One region of the Pseudomonas sp. Van50 genome, then DNA from elsewhere that is predicted to be linked to it. Evidence: riboswitches for the same ligand, from Rfam matches in the RefSeq annotation. Region 1 holds a riboswitch; each other region holds the start of a gene.
The links. Region 1 has a riboswitch for cobalamin ahead of cobW (cobalamin biosynthesis protein CobW). Riboswitches for the same ligand answer to the same signal wherever they lie in the genome.
Positions count from the first base shown of each region.

Region 1 (3,268 bases):
CCTGCATCGGGTTGGCGAGGCGAAACTCCGGATAATCGCCCGGCAATTGCTTCGCCGCTTCGGCCAGCAGCGCCAGGCTGGAGTCGCCGCTGCACAGGATCACCAGTTCGGCGGGGGTTTGCCCGAGGTCGGCAATGTTGTCATCCGACACGAAACCGCCGGGCTGGGTCCTGAGCAGGTGCATGGCTTAGGCGCTGAGGGCGGCGCGCAACTGCGCTTCGAGCAGTGCGGCATCGAGTGCCTGGCCGATCAGCACCAGACGGGTGACCCGCGCTTCCTCGGCGCCCCACTGGCGGTCGAAATGTTTGTCGAAACGCGTGCCAACGCCCTGGATCAGCAGGCGCATCGGCTTGTTCGGGATCGCCGCGAAACCCTTGACCCGCAGCACACCGTGCTGGACCACCAGTTGCGTCAGCGCGTCCAGCAACAGGCTTTCGTCGGCCTGGGGCAGCTCGATGGAGATGGAATCGAAGGCGTCGTGATCGTGGTCGTCATCGTCGCCATCGTGGTGATGGTCGTGATGGCTGTGGCGGCCGTCGATGTGTTCTTCGGAACCGGCGCCCAGGCCGATCAACACGTCCAGCGGCAGGCGACCGCTGCTGGCTTCGATGACCTTGACCGCCGGCGGCAGCTCTTCGGCGACTTCCAGGCGAACCTTGGCCAGGTCTTCAGGGCTGATCAGGTCGGCTTTGTTGAGGATCACCAGGTCAGCGCTGGCCAGTTGGTCGGCGAACAGTTCGTGCAGCGGCGATTCGTGGTCCAGGTTCGGATCGAGTTTGCGCTGGGCATCGACCTGGTCGGGGAAGGCGGCGAAGGTGCCGGCGGCAACGGCCGGGCTGTCGACCACAGTGATCACCGCATCGACCGTGCAAGCGCTGCGGATTTCCGGCCATTGAAAGGCCTGGACCAGCGGCTTGGGCAAGGCCAGGCCGGAGGTTTCGATCAGGATATGGTCGAGGTCGCCGCGCCGGGCCACCAGCTCGCGCATCACCGGGAAGAATTCTTCCTGCACCGTGCAGCACAGGCAGCCGTTGGCCAGTTCGTAGACGCGGCCGTTGGCTTCTTCTTCGGTGCAACCGATGGCGCACTGCTTGAGGATCTCGCCGTCGATACCCAGCTCGCCAAACTCGTTGACGATCACGGCGATGCGCCGGCCTTGGGCGTTGTCGAGCATGTGCCGCAGCAAAGTGGTCTTACCCGAGCCGAGAAAGCCGGTGACGATGGTGACGGGGAGTTTGGCCAGTGTTTTCATCGGATGCCCTTTGGCAAGGTGGCGGGCAAACGGGACGACAACCGCGGGCACAGGTGTGCACGGAAGATTTCGCCACCGGATCACCCCGCCCGGTTGTAGTGAGAATCTGTCTCGAGGCAGGTCTCCTGGCTGACGGCGGGCCAGTCTTTCGACTGGCAATGGCTGCGCCTTCCCGTGCGCCTTTGGTAAAAGGGCATGCACAGTGGCCTTGCAGAAACCTCACCGTTCACAGTTGCGGGGGCAGCCGCGGCTTGGACCGCGTTCCCTTCTTAGCTTCGGCACAGGCCGAAGAACCTCGAAGGCGCAAGGCTACGCAGGGTGTGGGGCGGGTCAATCTCCGCAAGTGAGTTCTGCGGTGTCTTTGCCGCCGCCATCGCGAGCAAGCTCGCTCCCACATTGGATCCCGCAGCCCCCTGTGGGAGCGAGCTTGCTCGCGATGGGCTGCGCAGCGGCCCCCTGTGCATTGACGGCCCCGCCCCACCCATGCTCTCCTGTGCGCCTAGTTACGGGTGCCCTTCACAGGGTGAAACGGGAAACCGGTGAATCGTGTGCTTTACTCCAAAGCCACGTCAGTCCGGTGCTGCCCCCGCAACGGTAAGCGAGCGAAGCGTCTGAACCACTGTGTCTGCCCTGCTACAAGGGCGCATGGGAAGGTGATGCTTGCAGGCAAGGCCCAGCCCCTGCCCCTCGCGAGCCCGGAGACCGGCCCATGACTCAAGCATCAACAAACCCGCGGTGGGCGGGCGCTGTTCGAACCTTGGCGATCTTTCGCCCGGGGTCTCATTGCGCTCGCATCCCCACGGAACAAAAACAGAGGGAAGCGCCATGTCGACCATCAGCAGCAGCACCGCCCGCACCGCCAGCAGCACCACCACCCTGAGCCAACGCCTGAGCGCCGCGATCCTGGCTTCGATCCTGGGCGCGGGGCTGGTCTATTTCGCCGGTTTCTCCCACATCGAAGCGGTGCACAACGCCGCCCACGATACCCGCCACAGCGCCGCCTTCCCCTGCCATTGAGAACTGACGACATGATCAAGCGTATCGCGCAGACCGCCGGTTTCAGCGGCTTGCTGGCCGCCCTGCTGCTGACCCTGTTGCAGAGTTTCTGGGTATCGCCGCTGATTCTCCAGGCGGAAACCTTCGAGAAGGCCCCGGCGACCGAGGTCCATGAGCACACCGACGGTGTGGCCCACACCCATGATGCCGAGGCCTGGGAGCCGGAAGATGGCTGGCAGCGCGTGCTGTCCACCACCGGCGGCAACCTGGTGGTCGCCGTGGGTTTTGCCCTGATGCTCGCGGGCCTGTACACCTTGCGCACACCGACTCGCACCTCCCAGGGTCTGCTCTGGGGCCTGGCCGGTTATGCCACTTTCGTCCTGGCACCCACCCTCGGCCTGCCCCCGGAATTGCCCGGCACCGCAGCGGCCGACCTGGCCCAGCGGCAGATGTGGTGGATCGGCACCGCGGCCTCGACGGCGGTGGGCATTGCCCTGATTGCCTTCGGCCGGCATTGGCTGCTCAAGCTGCTGGGCGTGGCGACGTTGCTGGTGCCCCACGTTATCGGTGCGCCGCAGCCCGAAGTCCACTCGATGCTGGCGCCCGAAGCGCTGGAAAGCCAGTTCAAGATCGCCTCGCAGGTGACCAACGTCGCCTTCTGGCTGGCCCTGGGCCTGATCAGCGCCTGGCTGTTTCGCCGTGACGGCCAAGCCCACCACGACGCATGAGCACCGGGTCGATCCTGGTGATCGGCTTGGGCTGCCAGCGCGGATGCCCCGCCAGCACGCTGCGGGCCTTGCTCGAACAGACGTTGCTGGCCCACGGCATCGAACTTCAACAGGTACGGGCCCTGGCCAGTATCGACCTCAAGCGTGACGAGCCCGGGCTGCTGGAGCTGGCCGGGCAACTGGCCTTGCCGCTGACCTGCTTCAGTGCCGAACAGTTGGCCGGTTACGAGCGGCGGCTCAGCCATCGTTCCGAGATCGCCTTCGCGCAAACCGGTTGCTACGGCATCGCCGA
Region 1 covers NZ_AP024343.1:2,589,117-2,592,384, reverse strand. The annotation lists partial or broken gene cobN (cobaltochelatase subunit CobN) at 1-184, opposite strand, end outside; gene cobW (cobalamin biosynthesis protein CobW) at 188-1,252, opposite strand; cobalamin riboswitch at 1,351-1,565, opposite strand; cobalamin riboswitch at 1,743-1,977, shown strand; gene ACZ5M5_RS11505 (CbtB domain-containing protein) at 2,078-2,269, shown strand; gene ACZ5M5_RS11500 (CbtA family protein) at 2,281-2,976, shown strand; gene ACZ5M5_RS11495 (cobalamin biosynthesis protein) at 2,973-3,268, shown strand, end outside.

Region 2 (3,268 bases), 2.8 Mb from region 1:
AGCCCGGCGGCAAGGGCGACGATCAGAAGATGGGGTGGCTTGAGCATGCTGGCTTCCCTATGAATGCATGTGGTTATTCATAGAGAAGCGTAGACGCACGGATGGTTCAAACTGCGCGCAAAACCTTGTGGGAGCGAGCTTGCTCGCGATGGCGGCAGGACAATCAAGATTGATGTTGCCAGGTGCGTCGCTATCGCGAGCAAGCTCGCTCCCACAGTAATGAGTCAGCCATGGGCCTGCTTGAACAGCACGGCAATGCCTGGATGGTATTGGCCGGCCTCGTTGCGCAACTTGCGATAGGCGTATGGGAAGTACCAGGCCACCGCGCAAGTGTTTTCCTTTTGCAGGTCGTCGATCATGTCCTGCAGTTCTTCGGGCGTGGCGCTTTGCTGGGCTTTTTGCGGCGAGACGAACAGGCAGCCCAGCTTCAGGTCGCTGGCGTAGCTGATGCGCTTGGCATCGCTGGTGGCTTCCGACAGCGGTTGAGTCAGGTTCAGGTTGTTGACCTTGGGCCAGCGTTGGGTGGCCTGGATGAAGGCCCGCTCATCGGTGCTGGCGATGAACAGGTCGGCGCTGACGTTGCGTTCGCCTTCTTCGTTCTGCTTGCGGGTCGGCGCGTTCTGCAGCGTGACCATCTCGGCCATCCAGGCAGCGGCCGACAGCAAGCTGAGATTGGCTCGTTCATCGAACCAGTAGGGGGTGTCGTTATCGCCGCGCACCGCGTTGTAGCGGTCGATACAATCAAACCAGCGTTCCAGCACCGGGCGCAGGAATTCCAGTTTCGGATTGCTGATGAGCATGCCTTGCATGTTTTGCCCTCTTGTTCTTGTGATATCGGGTCGTAATGTCGCTTTGATATCACTTGCCGCAGGATCACACAAGATTGGCGTCATTTTATTGATCGGCGCCAATGAGTGCCCCGACAGGCGGCTTTAATTGACGCTCCACCCCCAACCCTCTAACCTTCGCCGCTTGTTTCAGGTGCTCTGTGACTGTGTTCGACAGAGTGAAACAGGGAAGCCGGTGAGTGCATACGAACCCGGCGCTGCCCCCGCAACGGTAAATGAGTCAACGCTGTGCCTAAGCCACTGTGTCGCATGACATGGGAAGGCGCGCAGCCCGGCGCCACGCCGCTCATGAGCCCGGAGACCGGCCTGATTCATCCAACGGCATCACGGTGGGCGATGCCAGGCTTGCTGCCGTCTTTTTTTGTGCCCCGCCCGCCGTTATCCAATCCCAACGGAGAGCTCCCCATGACCGACACCCCTGATCGCGATGAACGCCACCTGGCGCGCATGCAGCGCAAGAAAGCCGTGATCGACGAGCGCATCGCCAACTCGCCGAACGAATGCGGCTTGCTGCTGGTGCTGACCGGCAACGGCAAGGGCAAGAGCAGCTCGGCGTTCGGCATGCTGGCACGGTCCATGGGCCATGGCATGCAATGCGGTGTGGTGCAGTTCATCAAGGGACGCAATAGCACCGGTGAAGAGCTGTTTTTTCGCCGCTTCCCGGAGCAGGTGCGTTTTCATGTCATGGGTGAAGGTTTCACCTGGGAAACCCAGGACCGCCAGCGCGACATCGCCGCCGCCGAAGCCGCCTGGGCCGTATCCCGTCAGTTGCTCAGCGATCCGTCCATCGGCCTGGTGGTGCTCGACGAATTGAATATCGCCCTCAAGCACGGCTACCTCGACCTCGATCAGGTGCTCAGCGATCTGCAGGCGCGTCCGCCGATGCAGCATGTGGTGGTGACCGGTCGCGGCGCCAAGCCGGAGATGATCGAGCTGGCCGACACCGTGACTGAAATGGGCATGATCAAGCACGCGTTCCAGGCGGGTATCAAGGCGCAGAAAGGCGTCGAACTGTGAGTGACCCTTGCCTGACAAGCCGCCACTGTCCGGCGGTGTTGATCGCAGCGCCGGCCTCGGGACAAGGCAAGACCACCGTCACTGCGGCGCTGGCCCGGTTGCATCGCAACCAGGGACGCAAGGTGCGCGTCTTCAAGTGTGGCCCGGACTTCCTCGATCCGATGATCCTGGAGCGGGCCAGCGGCGCGCCGGTCTATCAATTGGACATGTGGATGGTCGGCGAGCAGGAAAGTCGCCGGCTGTTGTGGGAAGCCGCCGCCGAAGCGGACCTGATCCTGATCGAAGGGGTGATGGGGCTGTTCGACGGCACCCCGTCCAGCGCCGATCTGGCGCGGCATTTTGGCGTACCGGTGCTGGCGGTGATCGACGGTACGGCCATGGCCCAGACCTTCGGTGCCTTGGCCCTGGGCCTGGCCCGTTATCAACCGGACCTGCCATTCGCCGGGGTCTTGGCCAACCGGGTCGGCACCTTGCGTCACGCGCAGTTGCTCGAAGGCAGCCTGACCGAAGGCCTGCGCTGGTACGGCGCGCTGTCCCGGGAAACCGGCATCGAATTGCCCAGCCGTCATCTCGGGTTGGTCCAGGCCAGTGAATTGAACGATCTCGACCTGCGCCTCGACGCGGCGGCCGATGCCTTGGCCAGTAGTTGCGAAGTGGCGCTGCCGCCGGCGGTGGAGTTCGCCGCGCCGCAGGTGATCGCCGTTGAGCCGTGGCTCGCCGGGGTGCGCATCGCCGTGGCCCGTGACGAAGCGTTCGCCTTCACCTATGGCGCAAGCCTTGATCTGCTACGGGCCATGGGTGCGCAGTTGAGCTTTTTTTCACCGATCCATGACACCGAACTGCCTGAGGCGGACAGTCTTTATCTGCCTGGCGGTTATCCGGAGCTGCACCACCTTGCGCTGGCTCGAAATAAGCCGATGCTGGCCGCGATCCGTGCCCACCACGCCGCCGATAAACCGTTACTCGCCGAATGCGGCGGCATGTTGTATCTGCTCGATTCATTGACCGATGTCGACGGCGTGCGCGCCGAACTGCTGGGTTTGCTGGCCGGTGATGCGCAGATGCAAAAGCGCCTGGCGGCCTTGGCATTGCAGTCGGTGGATTTGCCGGAAGGCAACCTGCGTGGGCACACCTATCATCATTCCCTGACCAGTACCGAGGTTGAACCGATTGCCCGTGGCCATAGCCCCAATGGCGGGCGAGGGGCGGAGGCGGTTTTCCGGCAGGGGCGGATGACGGCTTCCTATGTGCACTTTTATTTTCCGTCCAATCCCAGGGCGATTGCCGGGCTGTTTGCGCCAGATCTTGAGGCCGCCTTCGCGAGCAAGCCCGCTCCCACATTTGATCACCTGAACCCTGTGGGAGCGAGCTTGCTCGCGAAGCGGCCATGACCGACAACGCTT
Region 2 covers NZ_AP024343.1:5,377,977-5,381,244, reverse strand. The annotation lists gene ACZ5M5_RS22995 (PQQ-dependent sugar dehydrogenase) at 1-47, opposite strand, end outside; gene ACZ5M5_RS22990 (hypothetical protein) at 225-809, opposite strand; cobalamin riboswitch at 963-1,172, shown strand; gene cobO (cob(I)yrinic acid a,c-diamide adenosyltransferase) at 1,254-1,865, shown strand; gene ACZ5M5_RS22980 (cobyrinate a,c-diamide synthase) at 1,862-3,256, shown strand; gene bluB (5,6-dimethylbenzimidazole synthase) at 3,253-3,268, shown strand, end outside.
Region 2: linked by a shared signal. The riboswitch ahead of cobO (cob(I)yrinic acid a,c-diamide adenosyltransferase) and the one ahead of cobW (cobalamin biosynthesis protein CobW) in region 1 are both predicted to bind cobalamin.

Region 3 (3,268 bases), 3.4 Mb from region 1:
CATCTGCGTTGAATGTACCCTCGCCTTCGCGAGCAAGCTCGCACGCATTGGGTCGCTGACGATCTACAGATTTTCGGCCACTGCAAATCCCTGTGGGAGCAAAGCTTGCTCGCGATAGCAGTGGATCAGCTTGCATCTGCGTTGAATGTGCCCTCGCCTTCGAGAGCAAGCTCGCACACATTGGGTCGGTGACGATCTACAGATTTTCGGCCACTGCAAATCCCTGTGGGAGCAAAGCTTGCTCGCGATAGCGGTGGATCAGCTTGCATCAGCGTTGGATGTACCGCCGTCTTCGCGAGCAAGCTCGCTCCCACAATGGGATCGCACTAGGACCGGAAGAGCCAGGTCGGCTATAAGGCCGCCTCGCGAGCAAGCTTTGCTCCCACAGATCTGACAGGTGTACGAGCGGGAGAGCCAGGCCGGCTGTCAGGCCGCCTCGCTTTTGATCTTGATCTGGGGCGCCCCGTTAACCACGCTGGCCGAACGCAGGCATTGTGGAGTGGGCATCCCGGCATGCATGCCGGGATAGCCGTGGCATTACTCCACAATCCGACTAGAACAGATAGCCTATGTAAATCGCAGCGCCGCCACCGGCCTGCAGGCCAGCGTTTATACCGGCCATGACCACCGCCCCCTTGGCCGACTTCGCCAGCCGCTGGTTGACCAGGGTGGAAGCGATGAGCGAGGTCGCCGGGTTGGAATTCAGTGCCATCGACAACGCCAGCAACTTGGGATCAAGCCCGAACAACAGCGCCGTGGCCGAGCCGCCGATTCCCAGGCCCACCCCTACTTCGGTGTACATGCAAGGTCCGGTGATATCGTCACTGGTCAGGTCACGAGCGACCAAGGCATCGCTGACAAACACCTTGCCGGTGCTGGGAAACGCCTCCGCCGCGCCGGCCGCAGCCACACCCTTGCCCTTGATCTGGATATTGATCTTGCCGAAACGCGGCAGCCGCGCGCCGAATCCGGCACCGACTCCGACGCCGCCGTAGCGGTAGCTGATGTCCTCGCCCTCGGGCGAACGCAGGATGATCGAACCGCCGCTGCCCGCCACCATGACCACGGTCAGGCCGCCGCCGCTGGCGGTCTGATACTGCCAGCGACTTTCATTGACCGGGATCGGGATGTTGTAGCTCATACGTTAAAGTCCTTTATGTGAATGAACCGCACCGCGACCGCGCTGACGGATAGCTTTTGCCAGACCGACCAGCGTGAACACCAGACCGATAAGACCCAGGACCCCGGAAGTGCCCCACAGCGCGGCCAAGTCATCGACGATGGCGCTGTTGGCAGGCTGCTCGGGCAGGTAATGCACCCGCACCGGCTGACCCTGCTGATAGCCGAAAATGAAGCCGCCCTGGGGGTAGGAGATTTTTTCACCACTGCTCGTGGTGAAGGCGATCTCAGGATGCGAACCACCGGCATTCAAGTGGCTGACGATGCCATCGGCGGTCTGTGCGCGGTCGAGAAACTCGCGTCGCTCAAGCGTGAGATTGATGGCAATGCTCAACAAACCGATACCAATCAGGGCAAACAGCAGGCCCAGCAATATCTTCCCGATGTGTGACGGGGTGTAGTTAGCCATGGTTTGTCTCAGTGTTCGTCCATGAAGAGGGCGACCAGAATAGCAAGAAGCGGCGCTATGCCGCACCTCCGGAAAATCATTCCCGCAACCGTACGACGCCAGGAGAAGACCTCTCAGTGGCGAGTGGTGATAAACACCCTGATCGACTACCATGCCCAGCGCCGGTTCCCCCACGGGACTAATAGGGAATCCGAGATGCCACGCACGGCATCAAACGGAACTGCCCCCGCAACTGTAGGTGCTGAGCCTGCTCCTCAATGGCCACTGGGATCGCCCCGGGAAGGCTGGAGCCAGGCGATGACGCATCAGTCAGGAGACCTGCCGGCCAAGTCAATCACTAACCGGCGGGGTGTCCGGGAAGGGCATCCTTGCGTTGCGCGTCACTGGGCCGATCGGCACTTCAGTGCTTCAGCGGCAGCGTTCGATGATGTGTTTTCCAGTCCGTCCCCTGCTCCGTGTACGGTCAACTGGAGTTTGCGTCATGCTGCTGCCCCGCCTTGCCCCCCTTGTCATCGCCCTGGGTCTGCCGAGCCTCGCCCACGCGGCTCCAACTCACTATCCCCTGACCCTCGAGAACTGCGGCAGCACGCTGACTTTCGAGCAATCGCCCAGTCGCGCCGTGACCATCGGCCAGGCCGGCACTGAAATGCTCTATGCCATGGGGTTGAGCGACAAGGTGGTCGGCACTTCGCTCTGGTTCAACGATGTGCAGATGAAATACAAGGCGCAGAACGACAAGATCGAACGCCTGGCTGATAACGAGCCGAGCTTCGAGGCGGTGATCGGCAAACGCCCGCAACTGGTGGCGGTGGAACTGGAATGGATGGTCGGGCCGCAAGGGGTGGTCGGTACCCGCCAGCAGTTTCACGAACTGAAGATCCCGACCTACCTGATGCCCTCCGATTGCGAAGCCAAGGATAATCTGGTCGGTGCGGACGGCACGCGGCTGGAGGCGTTTCGCATCGACAGCATCTACAAGAGCATCAGCCAGTTGGCTGAAATCTTCGACGTACAGGAGCGTGGCCAGCAGTTGAATGCCCAACTCAAGGCGAGCCTGGCGAAGTCTATCGCCACGGTGCAGGCCAAGGACCTCAAGCAGACGAGCGCGCTGTTCTGGTTCTCCAGCGCCAGTCTGGATATCGACCCCTATGTGGCCGGGCACAAGGGCATTCCTGACTTCATGCTCAGTACCCTGGGCGTGCGCAACGTGGTCGAATCCGATGAGGAATGGCCGACCGTCGGCTGGGAAACCATCGCCAAGGCCAACCCGACCTTCCTGGTCATTGCCCGCATGGATCGCCGACGCTTTCCGGCTGATGACCATGAAAAGAAGCTGCAATTCCTGCGCAGTGACCCGGTGACCCGCAATATGGACGCGGTGAAAAACAACCGCATCATCATTCTCGATGCGATGGCCATGCAAGCGAGCATCAGAATGTTCGACGGCCTGGAAACCCTGGCGACGGCCATCAGCGGCTACGACCTGCCGAAATGATTCCGACGCTGATTCGAACGTTGCTGGCGTTGGCGGCGCTGCTCCTGGCAGTGATTGCCGGCGTGGCCATCGGTGAGACGAGTATCGAGCCGAGTGTGGTGTTCCAGGTGCTGGCCAACAAACTGTGGGCCGCAGGTTATGCCCTCGACCCGATAGACGAAGGCATCGTCTGGAACTACCGGCTG
Region 3 covers NZ_AP024343.1:5,960,220-5,963,487, forward strand. The annotation lists gene ACZ5M5_RS25720 (hypothetical protein) at 554-1,141, opposite strand; gene ACZ5M5_RS25725 (DUF3592 domain-containing protein) at 1,145-1,588, opposite strand; cobalamin riboswitch at 1,734-1,928, shown strand; gene ACZ5M5_RS25730 (ABC transporter substrate-binding protein) at 2,070-3,083, shown strand; gene ACZ5M5_RS25735 (FecCD family ABC transporter permease) at 3,080-3,268, shown strand, end outside.
Region 3: linked by a shared signal. The riboswitch ahead of ACZ5M5_RS25730 (ABC transporter substrate-binding protein) and the one ahead of cobW (cobalamin biosynthesis protein CobW) in region 1 are both predicted to bind cobalamin.